DNA from 2 places in the Lysinibacillus sp. FSL M8-0134 genome. Region 2 is predicted to be linked to the other one. Evidence: a T-box and tRNA genes for the amino acid it is inferred to sense, from the RefSeq annotation. Region 2 holds a T-box; the other holds one or more tRNA genes.
The links. A T-box is a leader RNA that pairs with one kind of tRNA and senses whether it is charged. The one in region 2 lies ahead of tyrS (tyrosine--tRNA ligase), so its partner is inferred to be a tRNA-Tyr.

Region 1: it encodes a tRNA-Tyr, which carries the amino acid that the T-box ahead of tyrS (tyrosine--tRNA ligase) is inferred to sense. The anticodon was not compared.

What each region holds. Positions count from the first base shown of each region.
Region 1 is NZ_JBBPAJ010000001.1:161,482-172,990, reverse strand. Features, by position in the region: gene MKY49_RS00915 (CynX/NimT family MFS transporter) at 1-1,178, shown strand, start outside; gene MKY49_RS00910 (hypothetical protein) at 1,230-1,760, opposite strand; gene MKY49_RS00905 (nitric oxide synthase oxygenase) at 1,834-2,880, opposite strand; tRNA gene MKY49_RS00900 (tRNA-Glu) at 3,170-3,241, opposite strand; tRNA gene MKY49_RS00895 (tRNA-Asn) at 3,243-3,319, opposite strand; tRNA gene MKY49_RS00890 (tRNA-Ile) at 3,327-3,400, opposite strand; tRNA gene MKY49_RS00885 (tRNA-Gly) at 3,405-3,478, opposite strand; tRNA gene MKY49_RS00880 (tRNA-Phe) at 3,485-3,560, opposite strand; tRNA gene MKY49_RS00875 (tRNA-Ser) at 3,565-3,657, opposite strand; tRNA gene MKY49_RS00870 (tRNA-Ala) at 3,671-3,746, opposite strand; tRNA gene MKY49_RS00865 (tRNA-Pro) at 3,761-3,837, opposite strand; tRNA gene MKY49_RS00860 (tRNA-Arg) at 3,852-3,928, opposite strand; tRNA gene MKY49_RS00855 (tRNA-Lys) at 3,946-4,018, opposite strand; tRNA gene MKY49_RS00850 (tRNA-Gln) at 4,033-4,107, opposite strand; tRNA gene MKY49_RS00845 (tRNA-His) at 4,117-4,192, opposite strand; tRNA gene MKY49_RS00840 (tRNA-Trp) at 4,240-4,313, opposite strand; tRNA gene MKY49_RS00835 (tRNA-Tyr) at 4,318-4,401, opposite strand; tRNA gene MKY49_RS00830 (tRNA-Thr) at 4,409-4,484, opposite strand; tRNA gene MKY49_RS00825 (tRNA-Asp) at 4,493-4,568, opposite strand; tRNA gene MKY49_RS00820 (tRNA-Val) at 4,572-4,647, opposite strand; rRNA gene rrf (5S ribosomal RNA) at 4,659-4,774, opposite strand; rRNA gene MKY49_RS00810 (23S ribosomal RNA) at 4,839-7,766, opposite strand; rRNA gene MKY49_RS00805 (16S ribosomal RNA) at 8,133-9,684, opposite strand; gene MKY49_RS00800 (SLC13 family permease) at 10,234-11,509, opposite strand, start outside.
Region 2 is NZ_JBBPAJ010000001.1:3,255,819-3,267,327, forward strand. Features, by position in the region: gene MKY49_RS16580 (GAF domain-containing protein) at 18-497, shown strand; gene MKY49_RS16585 (sensor domain-containing diguanylate cyclase) at 582-2,465, opposite strand; gene rpsD (30S ribosomal protein S4) at 2,939-3,541, shown strand; gene MKY49_RS16595 (hypothetical protein) at 3,824-3,997, opposite strand; gene MKY49_RS16600 (iron-containing alcohol dehydrogenase) at 4,825-6,030, shown strand; gene MKY49_RS16605 (cobalamin-binding protein) at 6,153-6,956, shown strand; gene tyrS (tyrosine--tRNA ligase) at 7,011-8,279, opposite strand; T-box leader at 8,364-8,572, opposite strand; gene MKY49_RS16615 (transglycosylase domain-containing protein) at 8,675-11,509, shown strand, end outside.

The DNA.
Region 1 (11,509 bases), 3.1 Mb from region 2:
CAAGTAAAAAAATTAGCTGGAAAGGAACAACATTACTTTTAGTCTTTGGGGTTATTTTTATTGCCTCTACATTACGAATGCCATTAACTGTTGTTGGTCCAATCATATCCTTTATCCGTGATGATCTTGGTATCTCTAATGTATTAGCAGGCTTTCTAACAACTATTCCATTGCTTGCTTTTGCCATCATATCGCCTTTTGCACCTATCGTAGCACGTAAACTAGGGCTTGAGCTTACTTTATTTTTATCCACTATTCTATTGGCCTTAGGGATAGTTCTACGCTCACTTGGAACAACAGGATTACTTATATTTGGTACTATGCTAATTGGCGTAGCAATATCTTTTGGAAATGTACTCATTCCAGGATTACTAAAATTGAAATTTCCATACCATGTAGGCTTACTGATGGCCTTCTTCACCATGTCCATGAATTTAACTGCTGGCCTTGGCGCAGGTATTAGCTATCCAATAGCTAATTCATCATTAGGCTGGCAAGGGGCTTTGGCCATTGCTCTTGTACTTGTTGTCGTTACGATTTTAATTTGGATACCTCAATTAAAATCAAATAAACCTGAACCAACTACCTCATCTAAAAAGTCAGGTCCACCACTATGGAAATCACCTGTTACGTGGGCCGTCACAGGCGCAATGGGTTTACAGTCTTTATTATTCTACACGACTGCAGCTTGGATTCCAGAAATCTATATTGCCCAAGGATTAGCTCCTGATAAGGCTGGCTGGATGTTTTCTATTATGCAATTCTCTCAAGTTCCAATGGCATTAGCTGTGCCTATTATTGCTAGTAAAATGACTTCACAGCGACCTCTTGTACTGATGTTTACGTCGTTCTATTTAGTAGGCTTTGTTGGTGTTGTAATGGAATGGACAAGCCTTGGAGTACTTTGGATGGTCCTTCTAGGATTAGCAGGTGGTTCTTCATTCGCATTAGCCATGATGTTTTTCACCCTTCGCACCCGTACTGCCTTTGAAGCAGCAGATTTATCAGGCTTTGCACAATCTTTAGGGTATTTATTTGCCGCAATTGGTCCTATTCTTTTTGGCTACTTGCATGATTTATTCGGTGGCTGGGATATTGCTGGCTGGCTTTTTGTAGTTGTGGCAATGGTACTTTTCTTCTGCTCAATGAGAGCTTCTAAAGATGAATATGTCCATTAAATTGGAGCAGATGGGAAATGGCATATGTTTCTCATCTGCTTTTTTATCAACCTATTTATTCAGCTGCTCTAATAACCTTAGCAGTTCCGCAAGACGGTCTGCTGCTTCGTTATTGTGCACTGTAATAGCCGTTAAACTAGGGATAGCCTCTTGTAAGAGTAGATAGCTGAAATAATAATAGCTTAAAAATGCTGTCTGCTCATAGCCCGTCGGCGTTTCTCTTTCCCACTCTTGATCGTCATCCTCTTCATTTTCTGTCCATAAGTAGTTTCTATCTAGCAGCTTCTGCATGGGTTGAACAGTTTGTGTTGGCTCTAAATAATCCACAGTAATCGCCTGAGCAACGGCTAAATAAAGTTCAATTTCTTGTAAGGAGACATCCTCCCTATCTTGGCTACCCAGCTTTTTTAAAAGGATTAACAAAACCCATGGTGTCACCTGCCAAAGTGTACCTTGATGTTCAATTAACTCAGCTAGTTGTCGGTAATTTTCCTCTTCAATCAGCTGCGGAATGGCTGCACCTCTTCCATAAGGTGTGGTCAATTGTTGCCACGGGATATCTGGAATTTGCTGCTCCAACATAGTGGATCACCCTCTTCTTAAAATACAATTAATTGATAAATTTACTGATAGGAAATTGAAGAGTCTTCTATTGTTAATAGCATGGTTTTTGATAAAAATAATTTGGTGTATGATAGACATTTACATAGGGCTTATGGAAAATATGCGTTGTTGCAGGTGAAAGCGGTGGAATTAACCATGTCCAGTTGCCTGTAACTTCCCGTTCAGCCGATAGCTCTGCTTCCTCAAATAATTTAAACTGCTGAGCCGCTGTATGATGATCGACAATGCTTACCCCATCTTCTTTAAAGGAATGGAGAACTGCTATATTAAGCTCCACTAATGCACGATCACGCCAAAGAGAAGCTTGTTTGGTTGTATCAAGATTAAAAATCTCAGCAATAGCTGGTAGCATATTATAGCGGTCATGATCAGCTAAATTACGTGCTCCAATTTCTGTCCCCATATACCAACCATTAAAAGGAGCAGCTTGGTAATCAATGCCTGCCATTCGAAAACGCATACTCGAGATAATGGGTACAGCATACCATTTCATCTCTAATTTTTCTATTTCAGCTTCCTCTGGATGGCGGATTGGCACCTCTAAAATATATTCTGCTGGAATTGTAAACAGCCTTGGAGCTCGCCCATCTACTTGTATAACAAGTGGTAACACATCAAAAGCTGTTCTCTCACTTTTCCAGCCTAGCGTTTCACATACTTGTGTAAACGCAACAGAATGAGAATCACCTATAACACCTAATTCCGTTTCATAGCCCGCATAACGGATAAGTTGGTGATTCCAAATCCGTACTCGATCTGAGGCAAACACGGTTATTGTAGGGCGGATTTTCCCACTATTTGTTGCATACTCGATATGCTCTAGTAATTTTCGAAAAATATCCTCTTCGTCTAAAAGATCTCGTGCGTCTACTACATGCAATGACTGCCAAAACAAGCGTCCAATACATTTGTTACTATTACGCCATGCGACACGTGCTCCAAAAACTAGTTCCTCTGTTGTGGGGTAATATTCACCTTCACTCTTAATCTCTTGCAATCTATTCTCTAACCAAAGATCTGATTTATTTTGTTCTTTCTGATATTGACTTAAGAATTGCTCTATCTCCTGTATACTCATATCGATTCCTCCACTTACCCTCATATTAGAGCAACGATACGGCAAGCACCATGAAAATAGCTGTTGAAAAAACATACATATTGCATATATGAAATAGTTTGTTCAAATTTATTAGTGGGTGAAACATGTGATTGATAAATGGAACAGGACCTTGAAATGAGCTAAAGCATTTATACTGTCCTATGTTCACCATAAAAAAGCTACAGAACCTTTTAATGGTTTTATAGTCTTGGTTGAACATCTACATATAGAAAAAAGCATGTAACACACATCTGTGCTACATGCTTGATGACCCGTACGGGATTCGAACCCGTGTTACCGCCGTGAAAGGGCGGTGTCTTAACCACTTGACCAACGGGCCGTGGCTCCGAAGGCAGGACTCGAACCTGCGACAACCTGATTAACAGTCAGGTGCTACTACCAACTGAGCTACTTCGGAATAATGATGGGCCTAAATGGACTCGAACCATCGACCTCACGCTTATCAGGCGTGCGCTCTAACCAGCTGAGCTATAGGCCCATTTTGGAGCGGGTGATGAGAATCGAACTCACGACATCAGCTTGGAAGGCTGAGGTTTTACCATTAAACTACACCCGCAAATAATGGTGGGTCAGGACGGAATCGAACCGCCGACACTTAGAGCTTCAATCTAATGCTCTACCAACTGAGCTACTGACCCGAAATGGAGGAGGTAGAGGGATTCGAACCCCCGCGCGGTGTTACCCGCCTGTCGGTTTTCAAGACCGATCCCTTCAGCCAGACTTGGGTATACCTCCAAAAATATTGAAATGGTGGAGCCTAGCGGGATCGAACCGCTGACCTCCTGCGTGCAAGGCAGGCGCTCTCCCAGCTGAGCTAAGGCCCCATTTAAATAAAAGATGGTCGGAATGACAGGATTCGAACCTACGACCCCTTGGTCCCAAACCAAGTGCTCTACCAAGCTGAGCTACATTCCGTAAAATACATTTATTGGCGCGCCCGACAGGAGTCGAACCCATAACCTTCTGATCCGTAGTCAGACGCTCTATCCAATTGAGCTACGGGCGCTTAGTAAATAAAAATGATGAGCCATGAAGGACTCGAACCTTCGACCCTCTGATTAAAAGTCAGATGCTCTACCAACTGAGCTAATGGCTCGTTAAAGAAAAAAATGGCTGGGGTACTAGGATTCGAACCTAGGCATGACGGAATCAAAATCCGTTGCCTTACCGCTTGGCTATACCCCAATGTTGAAATGGGGCGACTGATGGGAATCGAACCCACGAATGTCGGAACCACAATCCGATGCGTTAACCACTTCGCCACAATCGCCACTATATAAATCATAACAGCTGTATATGAACGAGTACCTCAATACCTGGCAGGGGCAGTAGGAATCGAACCCACACCAAAGGTTTTGGAGACCTCTATTCTACCGTTGAACTATGCCCCTAAAATGGTGGAGGGGGACGGATTCGAACCGCCGAACCCTAAGGAGCGGATTTACAGTCCGCCGCGTTTAGCCACTTCGCTACCCCTCCAAGGGAATGGTGCCGGCGATAGGAGTCGAACCCACGACCTACTGATTACAAGTCAGTTGCTCTACCAACTGAGCTACACCGGCAAAAATAATGGCGGTCCCGACCGGGATCGAACCGGCGATCTCCTGCGTGACAGGCAGGCATGTTAACCGCTACACCACGGGACCATATGGTGGAGGATGACGGGCTCGAACCGCCGACCCCCTGCTTGTAAGGCAGGTGCTCTCCCAGCTGAGCTAATCCTCCACAAAAAATAAGCGAAGCGACGTCCTACTCTCACAGGGGGAAGCCCCCAACTACCATCGGCGCTAAAGAGCTTAACTTCCGTGTTCGGTATGGGAACGGGTGTGGCCTCTTTGCCATCATCACTTCACTTATTCAGTTGAAAGGTTATTCTTTCAAAACTAGATAAACGTACATTGAATGCTTCAAACAATTTGGTTAAGTCCTCGATCGATTAGTATTCGTCAGCTCCATGTGTCACCACACTTCCACCTCGAACCTATCTACCTCATCGTCTTTGAGGGATCTTACTTACTTGCGTAATGGGAAATCTCATCTTGAGGGGGGCTTCATGCTTAGATGCTTTCAGCACTTATCCCGTCCACACATAGCTACCCAGCGATGCCTTTGGCAAGACAACTGGTACACCAGCGGTGTGTCCATCCCGGTCCTCTCGTACTAAGGACAGCTCCTCTCAAATTTCCTACGCCCACGACGGATAGGGACCGAACTGTCTCACGACGTTCTGAACCCAGCTCGCGTACCGCTTTAATGGGCGAACAGCCCAACCCTTGGGACCGACTACAGCCCCAGGATGCGATGAGCCGACATCGAGGTGCCAAACCTCCCCGTCGATGTGGACTCTTGGGGGAGATAAGCCTGTTATCCCCGGGGTAGCTTTTATCCGTTGAGCGATGGCCCTTCCATGCGGAACCACCGGATCACTAAGCCCGTCTTTCGACCCTGCTCGACTTGTAGGTCTCGCAGTCAAGCTCCCTTGTGCCTTTACACTCTACGAATGATTTCCAACCATTCTGAGGGAACCTTTGGGCGCCTCCGTTACCTTTTAGGAGGCGACCGCCCCAGTCAAACTGTCCGCCTGACACTGTCTCCTGCCCCGCTAAGGGGCATGGGTTAGAATTTCAATACAACCAGGGTAGTATCCCACCGACGCCTCCTTCGAAGCTGGCGCTCCGAGATCTCTGGCTCCTACCTATCCTGTACAAGTTGTACCAAAATTCAATATCAGGCTACAGTAAAGCTCCACGGGGTCTTTCCGTCCTGTCGCGGGTAACCTGCATCTTCACAGGTACTATAATTTCACCGAGTCTCTCGTTGAGACAGTGCCCAGATCGTTACGCCTTTCGTGCGGGTCGGAACTTACCCGACAAGGAATTTCGCTACCTTAGGACCGTTATAGTTACGGCCGCCGTTTACTGGGGCTTCAATTCGCAGCTTCGCTTGCGCTAACCACTCCTCTTAACCTTCCAGCACCGGGCAGGCGTCAGCCCCTATACGTCACCTTACGGTTTTGCAGAGACCTGTGTTTTTGCTAAACAGTCGCCTGGGCCTATTCACTGCGGCTCTCATGCGCTTGCACGCTCAAGAGCACCCCTTCTCCCGAAGTTACGGGGTCATTTTGCCGAGTTCCTTAACGAGAGTTCTCTCGCACACCTTAGGATTCTCTCCTCGACTACCTGTGTCGGTTTGCGGTACGGGCACCTCTCACCTCGATAGAGGCTTTTCTTGGCAGTGTGAAATCAGGAACTTCGTCCATACGGACTCGCCATCACAGCTCAACGTTACAGTGTGCGGATTTGCCTACACACACGCCTTACTGCTTGGACGCGCATAACCAACAGCGCGCTTACCCTATCCTACTGCGTCCCCCCATTTCTCAAACGGTGAGGAGGTGGTACAGGAATATCAACCTGTTGTCCATCGCCTACGCCTGTCGGCCTCGGCTTAGGTCCCGACTAACCCTGAGCGGACGAGCCTTCCTCAGGAAACCTTAGTCATACGGTGGACGGGATTCTCACCCGTCTTTCGCTACTCATACCGGCATTCTCACTTCTAAGCGCTCCACCAGTCCTTCCGGTCTGACTTCAACGCACTTAGAACGCTCTCCTACCACTGACATCGTAGATGTCAATCCACAGCTTCGGTGAATCGTTTAGCCCCGATACATTTTCGGCGCAGCGTCACTCGACCAGTGAGCTATTACGCACTCTTTAAATGATGGCTGCTTCTAAGCCAACATCCTGGTTGTCTGTGCAACGCCACATCCTTTTCCACTTAACGATTACTTTGGGACCTTAGCTGGTGGTCTGGGCTGTTTCCCTTTTGACTACGGATCTTATCACTCGCAGTCTGACTCCCGTGTATAAATATCTGGCATTCGGAGTTTGTCTGAATTCGGTAAACCGGGATGGCCCCCTAGTCCAAACAGTGCTCTACCTCCAGTATTCTCATCACGAGGCTAGCCCTAAAGCTATTTCGGAGAGAACCAGCTATCTCCAAGTTCGATTGGAATTTCTCCGCTACCCACACCTCATCCCCGCACTTTTCAACGTGCGTGGGTTCGGGCCTCCAGTAAGTGTTACCTTACCTTCACCCTGGACATGGGTAGATCACCTGGTTTCGGGTCTACGACCACGTACTATTTCGCCCTATTCAGACTCGCTTTCGCTGCGGCTCCGCCTTCTAAAGCTTAACCTCGCACGTAATCGTAACTCGCCGGTTCATTCTACAAAAGGCACGCTATCACCCATTAACGGGCTCTAACTACTTGTAGGCACACGGTTTCAGGATCTCTTTCACTCCCCTTCCGGGGTGCTTTTCACCTTTCCCTCACGGTACTGGTTCACTATCGGTCACTAGGTAGTATTTAGCCTTGGGAGATGGTCCTCCCGGATTCCGACGGAATTTCACGTGTTCCGCCGTACTCAGGATCCACTCAGGAGAGAACGAACTTTCGACTACAGGGCTTTTACCTGCTCTGGCGGACCTTTCCAAGTCGCTTCATCTAACTCGCTCTTTTGTAACTCCGTATAGAGTGTCCTACAACCCCAAGAGGCAAGCCTCTTGGTTTGGGCTCTTCCCGTTTCGCTCGCCGCTACTCAGGGAATCGATTTTTCTTTCTCTTCCTCCAGGTACTTAGATGTTTCAGTTCCCTGGGTCTGCCTTCAAGACGCTATGTATTCACGTCAAGATACTACGCGATTAAACGTAGTGGGTTCCCCCATTCGGAAATCTCCGGATCAAAGCTCACTTACAGCTCCCCGAAGCATATCGGTGTTAGTGCCGTCCTTCTTCGGCTCCTAGTGCCAAGGCATTCGCCGTGCGCCCTTAATAACTTAACCTACAGCTTTCAATACACATCGCATTTCGTTGTCAGCTTCACTCGTTCAATCAGTCACGTACTGAAGTACGCTCCTTCATTCACTCGATTGCTTCCTAGAACTGCTCGTGTCTTGAAACCTTACTAATGTTATTAAGCCTATAAAAAACTTAAAAAATAAATGTGTTTGTTACAATTTCAATGTCGTTTTATCCAGTTTTCAAAGAACAAAGTTACTGCCTGCTTCTACTTCTTCGCAGCTTTGCGACGAAAGCGTAGCGACAGGAGCAAATATTTGAAGTATTTCATTCGGAAGAATGAACCTTCAAAACTGAACGCAAAACGTAATCTTACAAACCCTAGGTTTGTATTCCGAAATAATCCTTAGAAAGGAGGTGATCCAGCCGCACCTTCCGATACGGCTACCTTGTTACGACTTCACCCCAATCATCTATCCCACCTTCGGCGGCTGGCTCCAAAAGGTTACCTCACCGACTTCGGGTGTTACAAACTCTCGTGGTGTGACGGGCGGTGTGTACAAGGCCCGGGAACGTATTCACCGCGGCATGCTGATCCGCGATTACTAGCGATTCCGGCTTCATGTAGGCGAGTTGCAGCCTACAATCCGAACTGAGAACGACTTTATCGGATTAGCTCCCTCTCGCGAGTTGGCAACCGTTTGTATCGTCCATTGTAGCACGTGTGTAGCCCAGGTCATAAGGGGCATGATGATTTGACGTCATCCCCACCTTCCTCCGGTTTGTCACCGGCAGTCACCTTAGAGTGCCCAACTAAATGATGGCAACTAAGATCAAGGGTTGCGCTCGTTGCGGGACTTAACCCAACATCTCACGACACGAGCTGACGACAACCATGCACCACCTGTCACCGTTGCCCCCGAAGGGGAAACTATATCTCTACAGTGGTCAACGGGATGTCAAGACCTGGTAAGGTTCTTCGCGTTGCTTCGAATTAAACCACATGCTCCACCGCTTGTGCGGGCCCCCGTCAATTCCTTTGAGTTTCAGTCTTGCGACCGTACTCCCCAGGCGGAGTGCTTAATGCGTTAGCTGCAGCACTAAGGGGCGGAAACCCCCTAACACTTAGCACTCATCGTTTACGGCGTGGACTACCAGGGTATCTAATCCTGTTTGCTCCCCACGCTTTCGCGCCTCAGCGTCAGTTACAGACCAGAAAGTCGCCTTCGCCACTGGTGTTCCTCCAAATCTCTACGCATTTCACCGCTACACTTGGAATTCCACTTTCCTCTTCTGCACTCAAGTCCCCCAGTTTCCAATGACCCTCCACGGTTGAGCCGTGGGCTTTCACATCAGACTTAAAGGACCGCCTGCGCGCGCTTTACGCCCAATAATTCCGGACAACGCTTGCCACCTACGTATTACCGCGGCTGCTGGCACGTAGTTAGCCGTGGCTTTCTAATAAGGTACCGTCAAGGTACAGCCAGTTACTACTGTACTTGTTCTTCCCTTACAACAGAGTTTTACGATCCGAAAACCTTCTTCACTCACGCGGCGTTGCTCCATCAGGCTTTCGCCCATTGTGGAAGATTCCCTACTGCTGCCTCCCGTAGGAGTCTGGGCCGTGTCTCAGTCCCAGTGTGGCCGATCACCCTCTCAGGTCGGCTACGCATCGTCGCCTTGGTGAGCCGTTACCTCACCAACTAGCTAATGCGCCGCGGGCCCATCTTATAGCGACAGCCGAAACCGTCTTTCAGTGTTCCACCATGAGGTGGAACAGATTATTCGGTATTAGCCCCGGTTTCCCGGAGTTATCCCAAACTATAAGGTAGGTTGCCCACGTGTTACTCACCCGTCCGCCGCTAACGTCAAAGGAGCAAGCTCCTTCTCTGTTCGCTCGACTTGCATGTATTAGGCACGCCGCCAGCGTTCGTCCTGAGCCAGGATCAAACTCTCCATAAAAGAAATTTGATTAGCTCAAATTGTTTTGCTGGCATCAATTTTGATGTCCAAAATTTTGTTTCGTTCACTAGCCAAAACTAGTTACTTAAAACTTTATTGATTACGTTTTGCTTGTTCAGTTTTCAAGGTTCATGTTTTGCTTTATTTTAGCGTGTCACCGTGGCGACTTGTATAATACTACACCCTTATTTTTAAAAGGTCAACACTTTTTCTAAAAAAAAATTAAGTTTTTTCTCAAAGCAGGATAACTTCCTATATTAATAACATAAAATATTTTGGCTAATAAAGATGTTTTCACTAGCTGTTGTATTTTATTTTAGCATATCCCTCGATAATAATTTAGTAGTTTTTTTTAGAACTATAATCAAAATAATTGAATATTAAAATTGAGTTTTCAACCTAAAGATAGACTAAAAAAAGTTGAGACTTTCTCTATGTTCTTTTTCATTTACATTTATGACGGACGAAACATCAAATCTACTCCACGTGATCAATTAGAAAAGAATCGAGAAGTACTTCTCGATTCCTTTAGATGGATAGCCTGAGATTTTAAAATGGGAAAAAGAATGGGATGGCTACCATCATGACAATGAACATAACAATTTGTAATGGAACCCCTATTCTGACAAAGTCCATAAATTTATAGCCCCCTGCTGTCATTACTAGTGCATTTGTTGGGGAAGCAATTGGTGTAGCAAATGCCATACTTGCGGCTACCGCAACTGCAATCATAAATGTTGTGGGACTTACATCCATTGCAATGGCGGCACTCATGGCAATCGGCGCAAACAATACTGCAGTTGCTGTATTACTAATAAATTGACCAAATACAGCAGTTAAAATATAAACACCTATTAGTACACCATAAGGTCCGAAATCGCCTAGAGCATTGATGATCCCATCAGATAAAATAGCCATGCCTCCTGTTTTTTCTAATGCTGTCGCCATTGGCAGCATAGCAGCTACAAGCACGATACTTTCAAAATTCATATTGCTATAGGCATCTTCCATGTTTCTTAAACAACCCGTCAATATCATTAGGACAGCACCAATCATGACCGAGATGACAGCAGGAAAAATTTCGAATGCCATCAAAAAAATCATGAACAACATAATAATACCTGCAATACCAGCTTTGCCTGTAGCCGCTGCTACACTTGCATGTTCCTTAGGCTGACCGACAACCACAACATCCTGGGTCTCTCTTGCTAACAAAAGAATTTCATCCCATGCTCCTTGCACTAATATCGCATCTCCAAATTTCAATTTATGTGAAACCATATCTTGGAGCTTATAGCCACCTCTACGATTAATACCAATGATATTTAAGTTATATTTTTCTCGGAATCCAAGAGAGCTGACCGTTTCATTGATAAAGCTTGAATTAGGTGTGAGCAATACTTCTGCAATACCAAGATGTTTCGATACTAGTTCGTCGGCTTCTCCTTCTACTAATCCTTGCATCTCAAGCTGATAATCCTCAACAAACCGACGAATATCCTCTTCTTCACCTTGAACATATAGCTCGTCTTTTGCATGTATAACACTTGTTGGACCAGCCATTTCTTGATAAGTCATCGGTAATAAGTTAATGCCCTCCTGAGATTTACGATGAATTTTCATCATACAAAGCATATACGTAGCTGGCAGTTTTAATTCTGCTAAAGATGTTTCAATAATAGGTGATTCATCAGGAACAGAGATTTTAAATAGGCGATTATTTAAATCATATTGCTTAATAATTTTCTTAGGTGAAAGTTTATACCCCTCATTTGTCTGAGTTCGATTACGATCCTTTGGTAACAAAATATTACGCACAAGTACT
Region 2 (11,509 bases):
TTAAACGAGGTGCTTATATGTTTACACAAATTAATTATGAAGGATCAATTACTGACCAATATCTTACATTATCAAAACAATTGGATGCACTACTAACTGGTGAAACTAATCAGATAGCCAATTTAAGTAATGCCTCTGCACTTTTAAATCAGTTTTTAACAAACATTAACTGGGTTGGCTTTTATGTGTTACAGGAAAATGAGCTTGTGCTTGGGCCATTCCAAGGTCTTCCTGCCTGTGTTAGAATTCCGATTGGTCGTGGGGTTTGTGGAACGGCTGTAGCAACAAGAGAAACAATCGTTGTTAAAGATGTCCATGATTTTCCTGGCCATATTGCCTGTGATGCTGCCTCACAATCAGAAATTGTAATACCACTGATCAAGCAAGGCGAAGTCATTGGTGTTCTTGATATTGATAGTCCTATCGTGAATCGTTTTTCAGCGGAAGACCGCGATGGCTTAGAGCAATTTGTCCAAACCCTACTTCTTCATCTATAAATATCAAAAATTACCCTGAAATGTTTTAAATTGTCATTTCAGGGTAAACTTTATTATAACCATTTACATTTTACTTTATCAACTTTATAGATTTGTTTGATAAGAACCATCATGAATGCAAAAGCGATTTTTCCCACTATTTTTCGCTTCATACAAGGCAGTATCAGCATGTAAGAAAACAGATTGGAATGCTGGTCGGTCTCGTTCATCCCATGTTATGAGACCCGCAGAAATAGTTACTTGAGGATCTGTGGCACTGGGGATGATCTCCACAATAGTTGATGCCAATTCTAAAGCTTCCTTCTCGTTAATATTAGGTACATAAACGGACATTTCTTCTCCGCCCCACCTTGCACAAATTCCACGACTACCAATAGTTTCTCTCAATTGGACTGCAATCTGCACAAGAATTTTATCCCCCACCTGGTGACCATACGTATCATTGATGCGCTTGAAATTATCAATATCAATTAACAAAAACATACCGGACTGATCGTATTCAAGCGATTTTTCTACAAATTGATCAAGGTAACTTCTAGCATAAAGTTTCGTGAGGTGATCCAAATCGACCATTTCCTGAAGCTGTGTGCGTAAAATAGAGTTCGCAATGGCTAAAGATGAGTGGTGAATTAACGATTGCATTAATTTAAAACTGTCGAATGAAAAGAAATATGGCTCTTTATGTAAGACAATACTAAAACCATTAATCTTTTCTTCCATTAAAATAGGAATCGCCATAATTGATCGATACTCAATTTGACGAGGAGTTAAACGGCTGAAATCGGCTATAAACAACGGGTCATTCGTTTGAGTAAAATGTTTTTCAACATGTTTGATATAAGTTCTACCCTCTTCCGAACTAAACAACGAGGTACTCGCACCCGTTACCTCAAATGTATCATTTTTTTTAAAAGCGAAACAAACTTCCATTGGTTGAAAAGATTTTAGTAATTGCTTTTGTAGGAATAATAACATTTCATGAATGTCAATCCTCATATTTAAACGATGTGAAGTTTCATTAATGAGTTGTAAGTCACTTACGAGGCGATGCGATTGATGATATAATTTTGCATTTTCAAGTGCATTGCCTGACGCCTGCGCGAGCATCCGTACAAAATCCTTTTCAGTCGTTGAAAATAGATACGTAGTGGGAGCACTTACTTGCAAAATACCATAGATGGCTTGCCTGCCTTTTATAGGTGCATTAAGCAATCGACAATTTAAATCACTCGCTAGCTCTGTCGTCAACTCTCCTGATACAAATGCTTCGATTGTAGCAGGCCTTTCTGATAAATAATCAAAAAGCTTAATATCGATAGTCGTGTGTCGGTCTTGATCATTCGATAAAATAAGCTCAACATTAAAATCCGGAAAATTATCCCTTATATTTTTTAAAACGTTTTCTAAAATTAAATCAATATCCATTGTTGAATGAAATAAATCAGTCATGTTATATAGTTTTCTATATTGATCTTCGTTTATTTTTACATCAAAATTATCTCTTATCATTTGAAGAACCTTTGAAAGTATTTCAATACATTCTTCACCGTATTCCGAGGTCATGAAGTCTGTCCAAGTCTCTGTCGCCTCGACAAGTAATACACCAATGGGATGTTTGCCCTCTACTTGAAAAAGCACCATATCTGTCATCTTTGAATAGGCCTGCCGTGCTTTTAATATATAAGGAATTTCCACTACTTTTTGTTGGTAAAAACTTGCTTCGATCATCAGCCATGACACAGCATTTAGCTTTGTTTCAATTGTTAATGAAGCCATCTCCTCAATAGGGATTAAAGAATTACCCTCAAAACTAAGAAAAGCAGCATTATCAATTTTCAAGTGCTTCTTTAGACACTGTTTTAATGAATAAAAATACCCATTATAACTAGTTTGTTCTTCATTCGAACTCACCCAAAAGCTCAAAACATCAGATTTTATATATTTTAGCATTTGTAAATGGTCTGTCATGAAATCACCTTTTCTATATAACGTCCAAATCAATTACTATTAACTTATAATATATTATACATAATTTGTGTCATTTTGACTATGTAATTCTCCCTTACTTTTACAATTTACATTACACAGCGCATCATTAACTATTTCCATTTCATTTAAAATCGTTAGTGAGGAATTTCCTACTATATTTTTTTGTTAGTAAAATTTTAAATGTTAATAATTGACGTCCTTGTCCTAAACAGTTACAATGGAGGTTGTGTAAAATAAACGCAGCAGTGGTATAAGCTTATGACTGTATTTTATTCCTCTATTTTCTTATGTACGACTACTTAGATTCTCAACAGTTGAAAATTAGATGGTGTATTGCGTAACCTAACGGCTGCATAGGCGAAAATACATGAAAATAAAATGCGCATAAGAATGGGTACTACTGGTTTTTGTTTTACAACAAAAAAACCAAATTTAAAGGAGGAGACAACAATATGTCTCGTTATACAGGTCCATCTTGGAAATTATCACGTCGTCTTGGTATCTCACTAAGCGGTACAGGTAAAGAAATCGAAAAACGCCCTTACGCACCAGGTCAACACGGTCCAAACCAACGTAAAAAATTATCAGAATACGGTTTACAACTTCAAGAGAAGCAAAAACTTCGTCATATGTATGGTATGAACGAACGTCAATTCCGTACTCTATTTGACCGCGCTGGTAAAATGAAAGGTGTTCACGGTGAAAACTTCATGATCCTTCTTGAAACTCGCCTTGACAACTTAGTTTACCGTTTAGGTTTAGCTCGTACTCGTCGTGGAGCTCGTCAATTAGTTAACCACGGTCACATCTTAGTAGATGGCAAACGCGTTGATATCCCATCATACAGCGTAAAACCAGGTCAAACGATTTCTCTTCGTGAAAAATCTCAAAACCTTGCTGTTGTTACAGAAGCAATCGAAGTAAACAACTTCGTACCTGACTACGTAACATTTGATGCTGACAAAAAAGAAGGTACATTCACTCGCCTTCCAGAGCGCTCTGAATTATCAGCTGAAATCAACGAAGCATTCATCGTAGAGTACTACTCTCGTTAATCTTTTTGATTTGTCAATCAACGATTTTATAAACCCCCGAAACGATTTGTTTCAGGGGGTTTTTTCGTTATTTAATTAAAAGTTGTTTGTACATGACTGATAAACTAGCACTATTGTATTTTTCAGCTACCCATTCACCTTGCTTTTGCACATTACTTCGCCTCAAAAAATCCATAACCCTTTTTAATGATCCATAATAGTTATTAAAGTTGATTGCGAAGTTCTTCTCATTAGTTGTTTTTTTCGTTTTATTCTCAGAAGCAGTTAGATAAAGAAATGTTGTTATGATCCCTGCTGTTGGGGAAACAAGAAATTTCTTCCCTTGCGCAACTTGGATATATCCTTAAAAATGAGTGGATTGACAAGTGCATCTTCTGTCGTATGCATAAGAACGATTGGCCAAATACTTTTCGTTAGTAGATAAATCTCTGTGTACATAACTGTCCAGAAAATCATCGTGACAATCCCTACTATCGCAAATAACCACCTGTTAACCGGAAGTACACTGATTATGAAGTGTCTCCCTTAGGTTGCCCTGGAATAAATCTGTCTACCAAAACACCCAACCAACCACATACAAGCACGATTGCTATAAAAATAATTATGTTTCTTTTAGCCCTCACTTACAATGGACCTCCTCATGATGAAGAATTGAAAGTGTATGGACCAAGGTGTTTGGGATGCAGAGCAAGATGTTAGGCTATTCCTTGGAAAGAATACCAACATGTTAAAGCTAGTGCACCTAAATGACATATACTTAACCTCACCCATTCATCGAAAATTTTTTCACTGAAATATTATTCAGCAAAATTTCAATTAACTCTGTTAAAAACAATTAAATTTTCACTATATAGCTGTATAAGCTTAAACAAATATTATTTTTCTCCAATTTGTAGTATCACCACAAAATGTGACAGCTTTATGTACTTTAAAATAGTATTACACCTTTCCAAAATAACATTATCACTACCATTATAATAAAAACAAAATATCAGTTATTTACTATTCTAACAACTCCTAAAATAGAACCGTTTTCCAAAAAATATATTTTATTTTTATAGTAAAATATTTATGAACAATATCAATTTCAATATTCTTATACAAAACACATCCAACATACTCTATAAACAAGTTAACTTTTTTGTAAAATAATAACATGAATAAAATTAACAATTTTAATAAAAATACGAGTTGAACTTTTACAAAAAATAGAATACGATGAATTCCGAAAGGTGGTACACCATCATTCAAGCAATAATAATTTTTAAAAAGGGGTTGGAAATATGTCAGACGTTCTAAAGCAATTTGTTATGCCGAAAACAAACTTATTTGGACCTGGAGCAATTCAAGAAGTTGGTAAACGCTTAAATGATTTAGAAGTGAAGAAGACATTAATCGTAACAGATGAGGGCTTGCACAAATTAGGTCTCTCTGAACAAATTGCAAATATCATTACAGCTGCTGGAATTGATGTAGCAATTTTCCCTAAAGCAGAACCAAATCCAACAGATCAAAACATTGAAGAGGGCGTTGCAGTGTATCATGCAGAAAGCTGTGATTCAATCGTTTCTCTTGGAGGAGGTAGCGCTCACGATGCAGCCAAAGGTATCGGACTTATTGCTTCGAATGGTGGACGCATTCACGATTATGAAGGCGTTGATCAATCACAAAATCCACTTGTGCCATTAATTGCGATTAATACAACTGCTGGTACTGCTAGTGAAATGACTCGTTTCACTATTATTACGGATACAGCAAGAAAAGTAAAAATGGCCATTGTTGATAAACATGTGACACCGTTACTTTCCATTAATGATCCTGAATTAATGATTGGTTTACCTCCTGCACTAACAGCAGCTACTGGGGTTGATGCACTAACACATGCTATTGAATCATTTGTTTCGACAAATGCAACCCCAATTACGGATGCTTGTGCAGAAAAGGTACTTCAACTTATCCCTGAATACCTTCCTCGTGCCTATGCAAATGGTGGCGACTTAGAAGCACGTGAGCAAATGGTTTATGCTCAATTTTTAGCTGGTATGGCCTTCAATAACGCTTCACTTGGGTATGTCCATGCAATTGCTCATCAGTTAGGCGGTTACTACAATCTACCTCATGGTGTATGTAATGCTATTTTATTGCCACATGTTTGCCGCTTCAATGTAACTGCACGTACTGAGCGATTTGCTCGTATTGCTGAGTTATTAGGTGAAAACGTGGATGGTTTAAGTAAACGTGATGCTGCTGAAAAAGCAATTACAGCCATCGAAAAACTATCAAAAGATTTAAATATTCCTAGCGGCTTCCGTGAATTAGGGGCAAAAGATGAAGATATTGAAATCTTGGCTAAAAATGCAATGTTAGATGTTTGTGCTGAGACAAATCCTCGTAAAGCAACATTAGAGGATATTAAACAAATCATCACAAATGCAATGGGGCCTGTAGCGAAAAAAGAGGAGTCCCTCGAAGCAATCGCACTTTCTTAATGAGGGAATCAAGGTGGAGAAACATTGTTTTCTCCACCTTTTTTTTATGAGTTTGGCATACATGATATTGTCTACACTAAAAACTCTCGTTATACTTTTCTTAAAAAGAATAGGAGACCGTTATGCGATTAATTTCAATTTGTCCTAGCAATACAGAGCTTGTCGCCTATTTAGGACTGACTGACCAGCTTGTTGGAGTGGATGATTTCTCCGATTGGCCATCAACTGTAAAAGATTTACCACAACTTGGCCCAGATTTATCAATTCATATGGACTCTTTAGAGGCATTAGCACCCGATCTTGTCCTTGCTTCCTTAAGTGTGCCTGGTATGGAAAAAAATATCGAGGAATTACAAAAAAGAAATATCCCTCATATTGTTTTTAATGCCAACTCATTAGAGGAAATCGCACAGGATCTACTGACCCTTGGGAGAGCCTGTGATGTAGAAGAACGCGCCAAAGTAATCATGGATGAATACTTACAATCGATTAAAGAGATGCGCTCTATTGCACAAACGATTGCCAAGAAACCTAGCGTCTATTGGGAATGGTGGCCTAACCCTATTTTTACACCTGGAAAAATAAATTGGCTAACAGAAATTAGTGCAATTGCTGGAGGAGTCAATCTATTCCAAGATGTAGAGTTAGCCAGTGTTCAAACAAATTGGGCTGATATCATTAAGCGAAATCCCGACTACATTATGATGGCTTGGGTAGGTGTAGCTTTTGAACGGATACAACCAGCCATTTTATTAAAACGTCCACATGCCCAAGAGCTACATGCCATTCAAATGGAACGTCTTCATGTGATGGAAGAATGGCTTTATTGTCGCCCATCTCCTCGTCTTATTGAAGGTGCTATAAAGCTTGCTAAAATGCTACACCCTCAAGAATATGAGCATATAGAACATCCAAGTTTTTTATAGGAAGAAAAAACAACATCCCCTCTATTTACAGGGATGTTGTTTTAGACAATAAAATTATACGAATTTCACCATATGATATTTTTTCTTACCACGACGGACAATACTGAATGCATCCTCTAGACGATCCTTCGCCTCAAAAACGTACTCTAAATCAGTCACTTTTTCACCATTCACACTAATCGCACCATTCGATACGTCCTCACGTGCTTGACGTTTTGAAGATGAAATACCTGCCTCTACAAGAAGGTCCACAATATTTTTGTCCTCTTTCGCCATTTCAATAGAAGGAACATCTTTAAAAGCATCCTTCATTTCATCGGCCGATAGTGCTTTTAAATCTCCTGAGAATAAAGCTGCCGTAATACGGATGGCTTGTTCCAATGCCTCTTGACCATGAATTAAACGAGTCATTTCTTCGGCAAGTGCTTTTTGTGCCTTACGTAAATGTGGCTCTTCCTCTACTGAAACTGCTAAAGCTTCAATTTCTTCGCGAGATAGGAATGTAAAGATTTTTAAGTATTTGATCACATCTGCATCCGCAGCATTGATCCAAAATTGGTAGAATTCATAAGGAGATGTTTTCTTGGCATCTAACCATACAGCACCACCTGCTGTTTTACCAAATTTTGTACCATCTGCTTTTGTTACTAAAGGAATCGTAATACCGAAGGCTTTTGTTTCTTCCTCATGTGTTTTACGAATAACCTCTAAACCTGTAGTAATATTCCCCCACTGGTCAGATCCACCTACTTGGATTCGGCAATTGTAGTGATTGTATAAATGGTTATAATCAATACCTTGAATTAACGTATACGCAAATTCTGTGAAAGAAATTCCTGTGTCAAGACGAGAAGCAATTGTATCTTTCGCTAACATGTAGTTCACGTTAATTAATTTTCCGTAATCACGTAAAAATTCAATTGTGTTGATATTGCCAATCCAATCACGATTGTTCACAAGCTGTGCACCATTGCCATCTTCCGCAAAATCAAAAATACGTTCTAATTGGCTTCTGATCCCTTGGACATTTTGATCGATTTGCTCAACTGTTTGTAATTGACGCTCTTCTGAACGGCCAGATGGGTCACCAATCATTCCTGTCGCACCACCAACAAGTAAAATTGGACGGTGACCAGCTTTTTGGAAGCGACGAAGTGTTAAAAGTGGCACAATATGGCCAATATGCATAGAGTCAGCAGTTGGATCTACACCACAATATAAAGATACAGATTGTTCATCTAACAGTTTTGCCATGCCTTCAGCATCTGTTTGTTGGTATAGTAAACCACGCCATTCTAAATCTTGTAATAATTCATTTGTCATGTTGATTCCTCCTAAAATGGTTGAAATTCATTACGTGCATGGACATTATTCGATAAAAAAAGTCCCTACACGCAAACAATTGCATGCAGGGACGTTAAGTTGCAAACTAACGCGGTACCACCCGGCTTGAAGATGTCATCCACCTTCCACTTCATTCAATCGCCTTTATCGCAGGCGCGCACGTCTAAGCTCCAAGTACGTAATTCGTCTCTACATTATGACCAGTTTTCACCAACCACTGGCTCTCTAAACAGGGAATATAGACACTACTGCAAACTCTTCCTCACTAGAAAACTATAAATATAATTCTATACGAATCTTTTTCATTGTCAATAACTATGTTCGCTCTAAAACAATATGTGCTATAATAAACAAGATTTTAGGAGGTCGATACATTGAAAGATTGGATTGAAAAAATCAATGCAAAGATCGATGAATTACTAGAACAAAAATGGATGAAGAAATTACGTATTTCAGGTAGTGTTACCTGGAACTTATTTTTACTATTTTTAGTCTTTGCATTGCTTGGCACTGTATTTGTCGGTTCAGTAGGAGCTGGTTATTTTGCTTCTCTTGTAAAAGAAGAGCCATTGCGCTCTAAAGAAGAATTACGAAATCAGATTTTTAGCTATGAAGAAACCAGTGAAATTTATTTTGCCAACGATATTTATATCGGGAAATTACGAACAGATTTAGATCGACGTGAAACCTCACTCAGCAATGTTGCCCCAGATGTAATTAACGCTGTTCTCGCAACAGAGGATGAGTATTTCCGTGAACATAACGGCATCGTACCAAAAGCTGTTATTCGTGGGTTATTACAGGATGTCACTAACTCTGCAACACAAACTGGTGGATCTACCCTTACTCAACAACTTATAAAAAACCAAGTATTAACAAATGAAGTATCCTATGAACGTAAAGCAAAAGAAATTTTACTTGCTATGCGCTTAGAACATTTTATGACGAAGGAAGAAATATTAGAGGCTTATTTAAATATTATTCCGTATGGTCGTAACTCTTCAGGACGAAATATCGCAGGTGTTGAAACAGCTGCTGAAGGAATTTTTGGAGTAAAAGCGAAAGAATTGTCACTTCCACAAGCTGCGTACATAGCTGGTATTCCACAGGCCCCATTTGCCTATACACCATTTACGAATACTGGGGAGCTAAAAAGTGAGGAAGCTTTAAAACCAGGTATTGATCGTATGAAAACAGTACTATATCGTATGAAAGAAGCTGGTTATATTGACGATGCACAGTACAAAGAAGCGTTAGACTATGATATCGCTGCAGATTTCCGCGGACCTGAAATGCGTGCCGAGGATCGATATCCATGGCTAACATATGAACTTGAAGCTCGTGCAAAAGAAATTATTGCTGAAAAACTAGCAAAAGAAGATGGGGTTGACCCAGAACGATTAAAGACAGAGAAAAAAATAAAGGATAAATATATGATTTTAGCCGATCGAGATGTTCGTTCGAAGGGATACCGTATTTATTCAACGATTAATAAAGATATGTATGATTCGATGCAAAAAGCAGCGAAGGACTTCCAGTACTATGGCCATACGTACACAGGTAAAGGGAAAGATCCTGTAACGGGTGAAGAAATTGATGTTGAGATGCCCGTTCAAGTTGGAAGTATTTTAATAGAAAACTCAACAGGTCGTATTTTAAGCTTTGTCGGTGGTCGAGATTTTAAAACAACTCAGCTAAATCACGCAACACAAGCTTATCGTTCTAACGGTTCAACGATGAAACCATTACTTGTTTATGGTCCAGCCATAGAATATGGGGTTATCGGTGCAGGTAGCCCATTAGTTGACGTGAAATTCTCTATAGGTATATGGAGCCCAAGCAACTATATTACGAGTGATGAGCGAGGACTTATTCCTGCACGTGAGGCTTTAGCAGACTCTCAAAACATATCAGCGCTACGTTTATATAATGATATTATTAATAGACGCCCCGCTGAACTGTTAGTAAAAATGGGATTCACAAAATTACACCCAGATGACTTCACTAACCTAGCAACTGGTATTGGTGCTTTAAGTGAAGGGACTACTGTAGAAGAAAATACAAATGCTTTTGCAACTTTTGCAAATGGTGGTCAATTCGTTGACGCCTATATGATTGATCGAATCGAAGATCAAGAAGGAAATATTATTTACCAGCATGAGGTGGAACCAGTACAAGTATTTAGTCCAGAAACGTCTTATATCGTGACAGATATGATGCGTGATGTCCTAACTAAAGGAACTGGTACGATGGCACGTAATACATTAAAATTTTCTTCTGATTTCGCTGCAAAAACAGGGACATCTCAAGATTATAAAGATGTTTGGTTAGTTGGTTATAACCCAAATGTTTCTCTAGGTGTTTGGATGGGATACGATCAACCTCGTCCACTTAATGTATTTAATAACACGTATTTACAACCAAGTGTTCGTGTGAATAAACTATGGGGAACTTTAATGAATGCCGTTTATGATGCGGATCCTCAGTTAATTGATCCTCCTACAAGCTTTAAGGCACCTAAAAATGTTGTCACTGCTTCATTCTGTGGTATTTCAGGTATGGCTCCTTCTACGGCTTGTGCGAATGCGGGTCTTGTGCGTTCTGATTTATTTAATGCGAAAGTATTTTTACCATCACAACCAGATGATAGCTTAGCCTCTTCAAGTGTTGTGACGATTAAAGGAAAAACCTATAATGCTCTACCAAATACACCAGCAGAATTTGTTAAATCAGGTGGTGCAGGCATTAATCAAGCCTTTATTAAACGAATGTTAGGTAGACTTGGCGGAAACCCTGCTAGTCTTTTACCAAAAAATTCAACATTATCAAATTCATCGGTATCAGCAGTTGATTTCCCAGCGGATGGTAGTCCTCCAGCAGCGGTATCAGCTTCAGTAAATGGTTCTACTTTATCTTGGTCAGGGTCATCAAACGATGTTGTCGGTTATCGTATCTATAACGTTACGAACGGTGGTAACACACTTGTAACATCTGTGTTAGAGTCAACGCAAAGTATTACTGTTGCTAGTGGACAAGCTTATGTGGTGGTCGCTGTAGATATTACAGGATTAACATCACCACAATCTAATGTTGTTTCTACTGGAGGTAGTGAGGATAAACCTGACCCAGAGGAAAACAACGATCAAGAGCAAATACCACCAACAACGCCACCTACTAATGGCAATGGCTCCAACAACGGTAATGGGTCG